2 regions of the Streptomyces sp. NPDC048257 genome follow, and region 2 is predicted to be linked to the other one. Evidence: riboswitches for the same ligand, from Rfam matches in the RefSeq annotation. Region 2 holds a riboswitch; the other holds the start of a gene.

Region 1 (6,001 bases), on a different contig from region 2:
GGCGGCCGCGGGTCGTTCGGGATGGCGTTGCGGTTGACCGTGATGCCGACCTCGTGGAGGCGGTCCTCGGCCTGCTGACCGTCCAGCTCGGAGTTGCGCAGGTCGACCAGGACCAGGTGCACGTCGGTGCCACCGGTGAGGACGTCCACGCCCACGGCCTTGACGTCGTCCTGGACCAGGCGGGCGGCGAGGATCTTCGCGCCCTCCAGGGTGCGCTCCTGGCGCTCCTTGAACTCGGGCGAGGCCGCGACCAGGAAGGAGACGGCCTTGGCCGCGATCACGTGCTCCAGCGGGCCGCCCTGCTGACCCGGGAAGACCGCGGAGTTGATCTTCTTGGCCAGCTCCTGCGTCGACAGGATGACACCGCCGCGCGGACCGCCGAGGGTCTTGTGCGTGGTGGTGGTCACGACGTGGGCGTGCGGCACCGGGTTCGGGTGCAGACCCGCGGCGACCAGGCCGGCGAAGTGCGCCATGTCGACCATCAGGTACGCGCCGACCTCGTCCGCGATGCGGCGGAAGGCGGCGAAGTCGAGCTGGCGCGGGTAGGCGGACCAGCCGGCGACGATCAGCTGCGGCTTGGACTCCTTGGCGAGGCGCTCGACCTCGGCCATGTCCACCTCGCCGGTCTCGTCGACGTGGTACGGGACCACGTTGTAGAGCTTGCCGGAGAAGTTGATCTTCATGCCGTGGGTCAGGTGACCGCCGTGGGCCAGGTTGAGGCCCATGATCGTGTCGCCCGGCTTGAGCAGTGCGAACATCGCGGCGGCGTTGGCCTGCGCACCGGAGTGCGGCTGGACGTTCGCGGCCTCGGCGCCGAACAGCGCCTTGATCCGGTCGATCGCGATCTGCTCGACGACGTCGACGTGCTCGCAGCCACCGTAGTAACGGCGGCCCGGGTAGCCCTCGGCGTACTTGTTGGTCAGGACCGAGCCCTGGGCCTCCATGACGGCGACCGGAGCGAAGTTCTCCGACGCGATCATTTCCAGGGTGGACTGCTGGCGTACGAGCTCGGCGTCGACAGCGGCGGCGACGTCCGGGTCGAGCTCGTGGAGAGGGGTGTTCAGTACAGACATCAGGGTCCCCTGGGGTCAGTTACCGGCGGTGAGCTTGGTGTACTCCTCGAAGGACAGCGTGTCCTTCGGCTCCTCCGAGAGGCGGACCTTGAAGAGCCAGCCACCCTCGAAGGGGGCGGTGTTCACGAGCGCCGGGTCGTCCACGACGTCCTGGTTGGCCTCGACGATCTCACCGGTGACGGGGGAGTACAGGTCGCTGACCGACTTGGTCGACTCCAGCTCGCCACAGGTCTCGCCCTCGGTCACGGTGTCGCCGACCTCGGGGAGCTGGGCGTAGACGACGTCACCGAGCGCGTTGGCCGCGAACTCCGTGATGCCGACCGTCGCGACGCCGTCCACGGCGTCCGACAGCCACTCGTGCTCCTTGGTGTAACGCAGCTTCTCGGGGTTGCTCATGACCTGATTCTCCTGGATGCGGGGGAGTGGATACGAACTGTGGTCTTGGGTACTGAGACGGCGCCGTACGGGTTCCCGTACGGCGGACGTGGTGCGTGGAGCTACTTCTGCCGCTTGTAGAACGGCAGCGCCACGACCTCGTACGGCTCATGCGTACCGCGAATGTCGACGCCGACGCCGGACGTGCCGGGCGCGGCGTGCGCCGCGTCCACGTACGCCATCGCGATCGGCTTGCCCAGCGTCGGGGACGGGGCGCCGGAGGTGACCTCGCCGATGACCTGACCGTCGGCGACGACCGGGAACCCGGCGCGCGGAACGCGGCGGCCCTCGGCGATCAGGCCGACCAGCTTGCGCGGCGGGTTGGTGGCGGCGCGCTCGGCGGCGGCCTCCAGGGCGGCGCGGCCGACGAAGTCGCCCTCCTTCTCGAACTTCACGACCCGGCCCAGGCCCGCGTCGAACGGGGTGAGGGAGGTGGTCAGCTCGTGCCCGTACAGCGGCATGCCCGCTTCCAGGCGCAGGGTGTCGCGGCAGGACAGACCCGCGGGGACCAGGCCGACGCCCTCGCCCGCCTTGGTCAGCGCCTGCCACAGCTCCACGGCGTGCTCGGGGGCGACGAACAGCTCGAAGCCGTCCTCGCCGGTGTAGCCCGTACGCGCGATCAGCGCGGGCACGCCCGCGACGGTGCCCGGCAGGCCGGCGTAGTACTTGAGGCCGTCCAGGTCGGCGTCGGTCAGGGACGCCAGGATGCCGGGGGACTCCGGGCCCTGCACCGCGAGCAGCGCGTACGCGTCGCGGTCGTCGCGGACCTCGGTGTCGAAGCCGGAGGCGCGCTCGGTCAGGGCGTCCAGGACGACCTGGGCGTTGGAGGCGTTGGCGACGACCATGTACTCGGTCTCGCCGAGGCGGTAGACGATCAGGTCGTCGACGATCCCGCCGTCCTCCTGACAGATGTGCGTGTAGCGGGCGCGGCCGACGCCGACGGTGGAGATGTTGCCGACCAGCGCGTGGTCGAGGGCCTTGACGGCCTCCGGGCCGGTCAGCGTGATCTCGCCCATGTGGGACAGGTCGAAGAGACCGGCCCTGGTGCGTACGGCGTTGTGCTCGTCGCGCTCGCTGGCGTACCGCAGCGGCATGTCCCAGCCCGCGAAATCGGTCATGGTCGCACCGAGCGAACGGTGCAGCGCATCGAGGGCGGTCAGGCGGGGGGCAGTGCTCATGGGTGTGGCTCCCGGGTCCCAGGGCATCGACATGACATGACGAGGACGTTCCTCCCCATCTGTCATCGGAACCTGAGAGGTTCGCCGAGAGTTCCGCCGATCAGCAGATCGCCGGGTCTCATCGACTTGCACCTTGGGTGGAGCTGCGCAGCAGCTCGCTTTTCAGATCTGCCTCATCCACGCGGTACGGGGCCTGAGAGATTCAAGGGAGGTTCTTGCTCCTTCGGCGCCCGCGCACGGCCTTGCGGCGTGCCGGGACTCTCCCGCGCGGATTCAAGCGGCCGGTATGCAGTTGGTCCAGATGGCGCACATCATTGCACGCCCTGTCCGGGATCGGGCGGCAGGGGCCGAAAGTTCGTACGGCCCTCCGAAGAGGGCGAACGGAACCGGGGCCGCCGGATTACCGTCTCTTTACACTCAGTGGGCAAGGGTCCTGGTGACCCGATTCGGGGGAGGCGAACACTGTGCGGAGATTCGGAGTGGTGACGACGACGGGAACCGTGGACGCGGTGCCGGCGCAGCGCGGCGCGCGCGAGCGCGAGAGGGCGGCCGACACCGGGCTCGGTCTCGTCCGTGACCTGCGCGGACCTGCCGTACGCACCCCGCAGCGGCTCGGCTTCGCACGCGGGGACATCGTCGTGGTGTCCGGCCTGCCCGGCGGCGGCAAGAGCACGCTGATCAAGCGGGTCGCCGCCGAGGGCGGGGCCGTCGACTCCCAGGACACCCGTGAGCGCTGGGAGCAGCGCATGCCCGCGGCGCTGCCGTACGCGGTGTACCGGCCGCTGGTGCGCGCCGCGCACTACTGGGGGCTGTGGCGGATCCTGCGCTCCGGGGTCTCCGTCGTCGTCCACGACTGCGGCACCCAGAGCTGGGTACGTGGCCTGCTCGCGGCCGCCGCACGCCGCCGGGGCCGGGCGCTGCACCTGCTCCTGCTCGACAGCAGCCCCGAGGAGGCCCTCTCCGGCCAGGCCGCGCGCGGCCGCCGGGTCTCCGCGTACGCCTTCGCCCGCCACCGCGGCGCGGTGACCCGCCTGCTCCGGGAGGCCGAAGCGGGCCGGCCGCCCGCGGGCTGTGCCTCGGCGACCCTGCTGGACCGCGGCTCGGCCGCCGGCGTCACCGGGATCCACTTCCACGGCTGAGCCCCGGCGGACGGCGCGCGCCCGGGCCCGATAGCCTCGGCACGACACGCGCGGGATCGCGGACACGGGACCGGACAGAGGCAGGGGCAGGGGCACATGCAGGGCAGCGGCTGGCCGGGGAATGAGCTGGAGCAGGTGCTCGGGGCGGCGCTCGGGCAGCCGGACGCCGGGGGGCGGATCCTGGAGGTCCTCGGGCGCAGCCAGGTGTGGGTACCGCTGCCGGGCGGGGCCGGCCCGACGGCGGGCGGCGGCCTCGACCTGCCCACCATGGACATCGGCGGGGCGGCGTACGTCCCCGTCTACAGCTCCGAGGCCCAGTTCCTCGCCTGCGTCGGCCCCGGCATGGACTTCGCGGTGGCTCCCGCCGTCGAGTTCGCCCGCGGCCTGCCCCCACAGCTCGGCATCGCCCTGAACCCCGAGGGCGCCGTCGGCGTACCGCTCCCGCCGCCCGCCGTCGCGGAGCTCTGCCGCACCGGCCGGACCCCGCTCGACGGCCCGGCCACCGGCGGCCGCGTCCGGCTCTACGAGCCCGACTGGCAGGACGACCCGGTGGATTTCCTGGCCGCCGCCACCGAGGAGTTCCGCGCCACCGGGGTGGTCACCGCAGCGCACCGCTGCCTCGCCAGCGTCGAGGGCGGGGCGCCCCAGCTGTTCATCGGTGTCCGCCTGGTGGGATGGGAACCCGAGATGCAGGGCGCGCCGATGGAGGCCCTCGGACGGGCCGTGACGCGCGTTCCGCCGCCGTGGCCCGTGCAGTTGATCCTGCTGGATGCCGTCCAGGACCCGGTCACGGACTGGATTCGTGAGCGCGTACGCCCCTTCTACCTGCCGTAGGGCCGCTTAAGCTGGTTACATCTCCTGGCCGCACGCGTGATGCCGGTTCGGAGGGCACGCGTGGAGCGACGGGCGGACGAAGAGGGGTACCGGGTGAGTGCGTCAGGCACGGCCGCGGCCGGGCAGGTCGAGCACATGATGCGCCAGGTGACTCCCGGGCGCTACGAGAGTTACGAGTCACTCCTGCACGCCCTCTCCGAGGGCCGGCTGTGGATGCTGCTCTGGCAGGGGCAGCCGGGCTCCCCGGACGCCCAGTACGGCGGCATGGAGGTGGAGAGCCTCGGCTACGCGCCCTGCGTCACCTCCCCCCAGGAGCTGGCCGCCAGTGGCTGGAACCGGGGCTACGAGGTGGTCACCGGGCGGGACATCGCCCGCGCGCTGTACCCGGACCGCTGGGGCCTGTGGCTCAACCCGCACGCGCAGGGCGGTGGCCTCGGCGTGCCCTGGGCCGACCTGCGCCGGATCGCCACCGGCCTGGACCGGATGCCGGCCGGGCCGCTGCGCCTCTCCGAGCCCGCCATCGAGCTCCCGCAGTTCTACGGGCTGCTGACCCAGCACGCGCACCGCACGCCGGCCGTCCGGTCGCTGCGCCGGGCCTGGGTGCAGCCCGCGCTCGGCTCCCCGTACCTCGCGGTCGGGCTCGACCTGTACGACGCCTCCGCGCCCGCGCTGGAATCCGTACGGGAGATGATGCGCCAGTCGGTCGGCGTGGTCCCCGACGGGGTGCCGGTGTGCACGGTCGCGCTCGCGGACGAGCACGACCCCGTGGCCATGTGGCTGCGCGCCCAGACCCGTCCCTTCTACGACCGCGAGGGCCAGGCGCCGACGTACTGACCCGGCGCGGCCCCCTCGCCCACCGGCGAGTGCCGCCCGCGTTCCGCGATATTCGCATATCGAGACATCCATCTCGAAGGCCGCACCGGCCCCATCGGTGCGGCCTTCGGCATATCCGGTGAAACCGCCCAAGATCCATGACTGAAAGGGCAGTTGGGCCGGATGTCCGTTCCGTGCCGAACGGGCGGTGTTTCACCGCTCAACAGATCCCGGGGTTCGGATAACGGAAGGTGTAGGCGTAGATCACGGTTGCGCATCACATCCCCGGCAGGTCTGGCGGGCGCTCGAGAGGGCGTTGAAGACTCCACCCCACCGAAGGCCGGGCCAACCGGGCCCGCCATAAGGAACAGCTCTTCAGGCTGACTTCGGGCTCGCCCGCACCACCCAAGCCGACGCAGCCGCCGGCACCGCACCGACAGTGCCACCGATGTGAACCAAGCCGCTACGGCGGCGGCCAGGGCCGGCGACCGTCGGCCGAGAGGGGTCCCCACCACGATGACGGCTTCAC
Region 2 (6,001 bases):
GGCCGCGGCGCGGCTGCTGGAGGGTGTGGACACCACGGGCGGGGTGCGACTGCTGGGGGTGAGCGTGACCGGGCTGGCGGACTACACGCAGGAGGACCTCTTCGCGCAGTCGCTCGCCGCTGAGCCGGACGAGGACGGGGGGGCGGCCGAGCCGGCGCCGGACGGGGGCACGGGGGCTGCTGGGGCCACCGGGGCCCAGGAGGCGGTTGAGCCGCCCGGGGAGCCGGAGCCGGCTCCCGAGCGGCGCTGGCCGGCCGGGAGCGACGTCCGGCACGCCGTGTACGGGCCCGGATGGGTGCAGGGCAGCGGGGTCGGGCGGGTGACCGTGCGGTTCGAGCAGCCCGGATCGGAGCCGGGCCGGGTGCGGACCTTCCGGGTGGACGACCCCGATCTGGAGCCGTCCGATCCGCTGCCGCTCGTGGGGGACGCACAGGAGCAGGCCGATCCGCCCGGTATCCCCGACTCGGCATAGGGGGCCTTGCCGATCAGGCCGGGCTCGCGTCACCCGGCCCGCACGCCCGCACGCCGCACCAGGCACCGCTCCCTGATCCGGCCCGACCCGACAAGACGCCCCCTAGCTCTCGTCACCCGCCAGGCGGCCGAAGTCGCGGTGGAAGTCCGAGGGGAGGGTCGTGTCCAGGCCGTAGTGGTGGTAGAGCTGCAGCTCCTGTTCGGGGGAGAGGTGGCGCCCGACACCGAAGTCCGGGGCGTCCCTGATGAGGGAGCGTTCGAAGGGCACCCGGAGGGTGTCGCCCACCAGCTCGCTCGGCTCCAGCGGGACGAAGGCGTCCCGGCTGAAGAGCCCGGTCCGGACCGCGGCCCACTCCGGGACACCTGTGGCATCGTCGAGGTAGACCTCGTCGATGGTGCCGATCTTGGTGCCATTGCGGTCGAACGCCTTGCGGCCGATCAGGCTGCGCGGATCGATGTCGGTCTGCACGGTCCCTCCAAAAGGTCGCAACTGCTCCGTAATGACTACAGAAGTGCATATCAGCAGCGGAGGCCACTCGGGGGAGGGTCCAGAACCTCGCTGGTACGCTGGTGAACGGCTGTCGACCCTGTGCGGGAGAGTCCTCCGAGTGAACGAGACGGAGGCGCCGAAGGAGCAAATCCTCCCCGGAATCTCTCAGGCATACGTACCGCACGGATGAGGCCACTCTGGAAAGCAGGTGCGGGTACCGGGCACGAAGTGCCGGTCCCCCTCCTCACCGACGGTGAAAGCCGGATCTCTCGGGAGACCCCCGTGACTCCGGTGAAACTCTCAGGTGCAGATGACAGAGGGGGAGGCCGTCCGGGTGCCCGCGCCGTGGTGCCCCTCGCAGGTCATACGACCAGGAGGCCTCCGTTCATGACCGCCAACCGCATTCCGCTCTCCCAGCTGGAGCGAGGCATCCCCTTCGAACAGCGCCACATCGGCCCGGATGCCGAGGCGCAGGCGAAGATGCTCGCCCAGGTGGGCTACGGCTCCCTGGACGAACTGACCGCCGCCGCGGTCCCGGATGTGATCAAGACCGCCGAGGGGCTCGACCTCCCGGAGGCGCTCACCGAGGCCGAGGTGCTGGCCGAGTTGCGCTCGCTCGCCGACCGTAACCAGGTCCTCTCCCCGATGATCGGTCTCGGCTACTACGGGACCTTCACCCCGCCGGTGATCCTCCGCAACGTCATGGAGAACCCGGCCTGGTACACGGCGTACACGCCGTACCAGCCGGAGATCTCCCAGGGCCGCCTCGAGGCGCTGCTGAACTTCCAGACGGTCGTCGCCGACCTGACCGGGCTGCCGACCTCGGGCGCCTCGCTGCTCGACGAGGGCACCGCGGCCGCCGAGGCCATGACGCTGGCCCGCCGCGTGGGCAAGGCCAAGGGCAACGTCTTCCTGGTGGACGCCGACGCCCTGCCGCAGACCATCGCCGTCATCGAGACCCGCGCGGAGCCGATCGGCATCGAGGTCGTGGTCGCCGACCTGTCCGCCGGCATCCCGGCCGAGATCGCCGAGCGCGGCATCTACGGCGTCCTGGTCCAGTACCCGGGTGCCTCCGGCGCCGTACGCGACATCAAGCCGCTCATCGACGAGGCGCACGGCCTCGGCGCCATCGTCGCCGTCGCCGCGGACCTGCTCGCGCTGACCCTGCTGACCTCCCCGGGCGCGCTGGGCGCGGACATCGCCGTCGGCACCACCCAGCGCTTCGGCGTCCCGATGGGCTTCGGCGGACCGCACGCCGGCTACATGGCAGTCCAGGACAAGCACGCCCGCTCGCTGCCCGGCCGCCTCGTCGGCGTCTCCGTGGACGCGGACGGCAACAAGGCGTACCGCCTGGCGCTGCAGACCCGTGAGCAGCACATCCGCCGCGAGAAGGCGACCAGCAACATCTGTACGGCGCAGGTGCTGCTCGCCGTCATGGCCGGCATGTACGCCGTCTACCACGGCCCGGACGGGCTGCGGACGATCGCCGGCCGCACCCACCGCTACGCTGCCCTGCTCGCCGCCGGTCTGACGGCCGGCGGGGTCGAGATCGTGCACGGCTCGTTCTTCGACACGATCACCGCGCGCGTTCCGGGCCGTGCGGCCGAGGTCGTCGCCGCCGCCCGCGAGGGCGGGGTCAACCTCTTCCAGGTGGACGCCGACCTCGTCTCCGTCGCCTGCGACGAGACCACCCTGCGCGCCGACGTCGAGGCCGTCTGGGCCGCCTTCGGTGTCACCGCCGACATCGAGGCGCTGGACGAGGCCACGGCCGACACCCTGCCGGAGAGCCTGCTGCGCTCGGACGCGTACCTGACGCACCCGGTCTTCCACCAGCACCGTTCCGAGACCGCGATGCTGCGCTACCTGCGCAAGCTCTCGGACAAGGACTACGCGCTGGACCGCGGCATGATCCCGCTGGGCTCCTGCACCATGAAGCTCAACGCGACCACCGAGATGGAGCCGGTGACCTGGCCCGAGTTCGGTCAGCTGCACCCCTTCGCACCGGTGGAGCAGGCCGAGGGCTACCTCACGCTCATCACCGAGCTGGAGGAACGTCTCTGCGAGGTCACGGGCTACGACAAGGTCTCCATCCAGCCCAACGCCGGCTCCCAGGGTGAGCTCGCCGGTCTGCTGGCCGTCCGCGCCTACCACCGCGCGAACGGCGACGAGCAGCGCACCATCTGCCTGATCCCGTCCTCCGCGCACGGCACCAACGCCGCCAGCGCCGTGATGGCCGGTATGAAGGTCGTCGTCGTCAAGACCGCCGACGACGGCGAGGTGGACGCGGCCGACCTGCGCGCCAAGATCGAGCAGCACCGCGACGAGCTCGCCGTCCTGATGATCACGTACCCCTCGACGCACGGTGTGTTCGAGGAGCACGTCGCCGACATCTGCGCCCAGGTGCACGAGGCGGGCGGCCAGGTCTACGTCGACGGTGCCAACCTGAACGCCCTGGTGGGCCTGGCCAAGCCGGGTCACTTCGGCGGCGACGTCTCGCACCTGAACCTGCACAAGACCTTCTGCATCCCGCACGGCGGCGGCGGCCCGGGCGTCGGCCCGGTCGGTGTCCGGGCGCACCTGGCCCCGTACCTGCCGAACCACCCGCTCCAGCCCACCGCGGGCCCGGAGACGGGTGTCGGCCCGATCTCGGCCGCTCCGTGGGGTTCGGCGGGCATCCTGCCGATCTCCTGGTCGTACGTGCGCCTCATGGGCGGCGAGGGCCTCAAGCGCGCCACCCAGGTGGCGGTGCTCGGCGCCAACTACATCGCCAAGCGCCTGGAGCCGCACTACCCGGTGCTCTACACCGGCCCGGGCAACCTGGTCGCGCACGAGTGCATCATCGACCTGCGCCCGCTGTCGAAGTCCACGGGCGTGAGCGTGGACGACATCGCCAAGCGCCTGATCGACTACGGCTTCCACGCGCCGACCATGTCCTTCCCGGTCGCCGGCACGCTGATGATCGAGCCGACGGAGTCCGAGGACCTCGCCGAGATCGACCGCTTCTGCGACGCGATGATCGCCATCCGCGGCGAGATCGAGCGGGTCGCGGGCGGCGAGTGGCCGGTGGACGACAACCCGCTGGCCAACTCCCCGCACACCGCTGCGGCGCTGGGTGGCGAGTGGAACCACCCGTACACCCGCGACGAGGCCGTCTTCCCGGGCGGGGTCACGGCCGCCGAGAAGTACTGGCCGCCGGTGCGCCGCATCGACGGTGCCTTCGGCGACCGGAACCTGGTGTGCTCCTGCCCGCCGCTGGACGAGTACGACGCCTGATATGGGTAAGGGGCCGGTCCGGGAGATTCTCCCGGACCGGCCCCTTCGTCGTTGCTCAGGCCGGTCGGCCGCCCGGGTCGCCTACGCCGCCGCGAGCGGACGGTGCGGGGCGATGATCTGGCCGTCCGGCAGCAGTTCACCGGTGTCCTCGAAGAGCAGGACGCCATTGCACAGCAGGCTCCAGCCCTGCTCCGGGTGGTTTGCCACCGGGCGTGCGGCCTCCCGGTCGGCGGATTCGGCTGACGGGCAGGCTGGCTGGTGCTGGCACATGGATGCGTTCTTTCGCTGCGGTGTGGTCTGTGTGCTACGGCTCGATGCGTGGTTCATGGCCGTCCCCCTGGGTCATCCCCGCACCCGCGGGGAGCGTGGTCCTCAGTCTTCCCCCATGACAGCTGCTTCGCAGGTATTTCCCGGCAGCTGTCCTCACAGATTGATGACGCATCACTCGTGCGGGCGGTTCAGGCCAACTCCCCTGTCATTTCGGATGGTTCGCAAGTGACCCGGGTGGACTAGGCCGAATGGGTGATTCGGGTCAGGCGGCGGGTGCGGCCAGCGAAGGAGGGGCCGGAGCCGTCGCCGGGGTCAGCCGACGGGTCAGTACGGGCAGCAGCTCGGAAACCGGATGCGGGCGGTACGCGGCGATGCCGGGCGGGGCCGGGGCGAGCGGCACCAGCAGGTCCTCACCGGCCGGCAGTCCGGCGGCCGCGTCGGCGCCCACGGCCCCGTGCAGCCACAGGGTCAGCATGTAGAGCTCCGGCACCGACAGCAGTCTCGGCTGGTAGCCCGTGGTGAGGGACTCCGCCTGGCGCAGGGCGCGTTCGGTGGCGGCGACATAGGGTCCCTCGAAGAAATGGGAGAAGACCCAGCCGTCGGCGGTCAGCCTGGTGTCGGCCGCCGCGACGTAGCGGTCCCCGCTGCGGATCAGGAACCGCCAGCCGGTGAGGCGCGTACGGGGCGGCCTGCCGCCGGCCGCGAGATTGGACATGCCCAGCCGGTCGAGGACGTGGACCGGGAGGGGGAGTTCGGCGGTCAGAGGCCCCTGGATCGCGCGCAGGGCCGGGGTGTGCGCCTCATGGACGGCGGTGGGGGAACCTAGTGCCGCGAGGACGCTGCGCAGGGCGGGCGCGGGAGCCGGAGGGACATGCAGCGGCATGGTGGGTCGCCTCTCACTTGGGAGACCGGTGGAACGGGGGCAGGTGCGGACTCGCATTCTGGGGCCAGAGGGGGGCCGAGGGGCAATGGCCGCGCGCCAACTCTCTGCCTCGTTTGCGGAGTTTATACGACATGTGTTCACGCAGTGTTTCGGCTAGCTGTCCCGCCTATTGCCGGCAAGGCGCTTACCGGACCCGCTGACATGGCATTCATGCCGGATGCGCGCGAACATGTCGCGCTGACCTCGGAGGTTACCGGACGGGGGCTCGGCTGGAAAGCGTCGGTTATCCGAACAAGGCAAAGTCGGGGCGGAATTTGCGCGAAGCGACTTGCCAGGCGAATGTGCCGAAGCGCCCTTCGGCCAAACCGGCGCGCGCTCCTCGCCACGCACGCCCCCCGCGCGTTATGGATCATGCTGCCGGGGCATCATCGACCGTAACGCGCGGCCTGGGTGCCCCGAGCCAGGCCCACTCGAGGAGGGACGCTTCGATGGGGGAGAAGATCGTGGCAGGCGGATTCGACCTGTCCGATCGGCAGCGGTATCGAAGGAAGCTCCACGAGTGTCTGGAGGGACTGGAGCGGCTCCTGGCGGAGAAGAGGTTCGATCGCCCGAAG

What was found. Region 2 has a riboswitch for glycine ahead of gcvP (aminomethyl-transferring glycine dehydrogenase). Riboswitches for the same ligand answer to the same signal wherever they lie in the genome.
Region 1: linked by a shared signal. The riboswitch ahead of gcvT (glycine cleavage system aminomethyltransferase GcvT) and the one ahead of gcvP (aminomethyl-transferring glycine dehydrogenase) in region 2 are both predicted to bind glycine.

What each region holds. Positions count from the first base shown of each region.
Region 1 is NZ_JBICZI010000004.1:85,337-91,337, reverse strand. It holds gene glyA (serine hydroxymethyltransferase) at 1-1,073, opposite strand, end outside; gene gcvH (glycine cleavage system protein GcvH) at 1,089-1,469, opposite strand; gene gcvT (glycine cleavage system aminomethyltransferase GcvT) at 1,571-2,686, opposite strand; glycine riboswitch at 2,859-2,962, opposite strand; gene ACGFZK_RS11005 (AAA family ATPase) at 3,169-3,825, shown strand; gene ACGFZK_RS11000 (enhanced serine sensitivity protein SseB) at 3,922-4,659, shown strand; gene ACGFZK_RS10995 (enhanced serine sensitivity protein SseB C-terminal domain-containing protein) at 4,753-5,493, shown strand; gene ACGFZK_RS10990 (ABC transporter permease) at 5,989-6,001, shown strand, end outside.
Region 2 is NZ_JBICZI010000025.1:85,905-91,905, reverse strand. It holds gene ACGFZK_RS31865 (DNA polymerase IV) at 1-472, shown strand, start outside; gene ACGFZK_RS31860 (PRC-barrel domain-containing protein) at 575-940, opposite strand; glycine riboswitch at 1,054-1,152, shown strand; gene gcvP (aminomethyl-transferring glycine dehydrogenase) at 1,349-4,234, shown strand; gene ACGFZK_RS31850 (DUF5999 family protein) at 4,316-4,504, opposite strand; gene ACGFZK_RS31845 (hypothetical protein) at 4,767-5,387, opposite strand; gene ACGFZK_RS31840 (glutamate-cysteine ligase family protein) at 5,876-6,001, shown strand, end outside.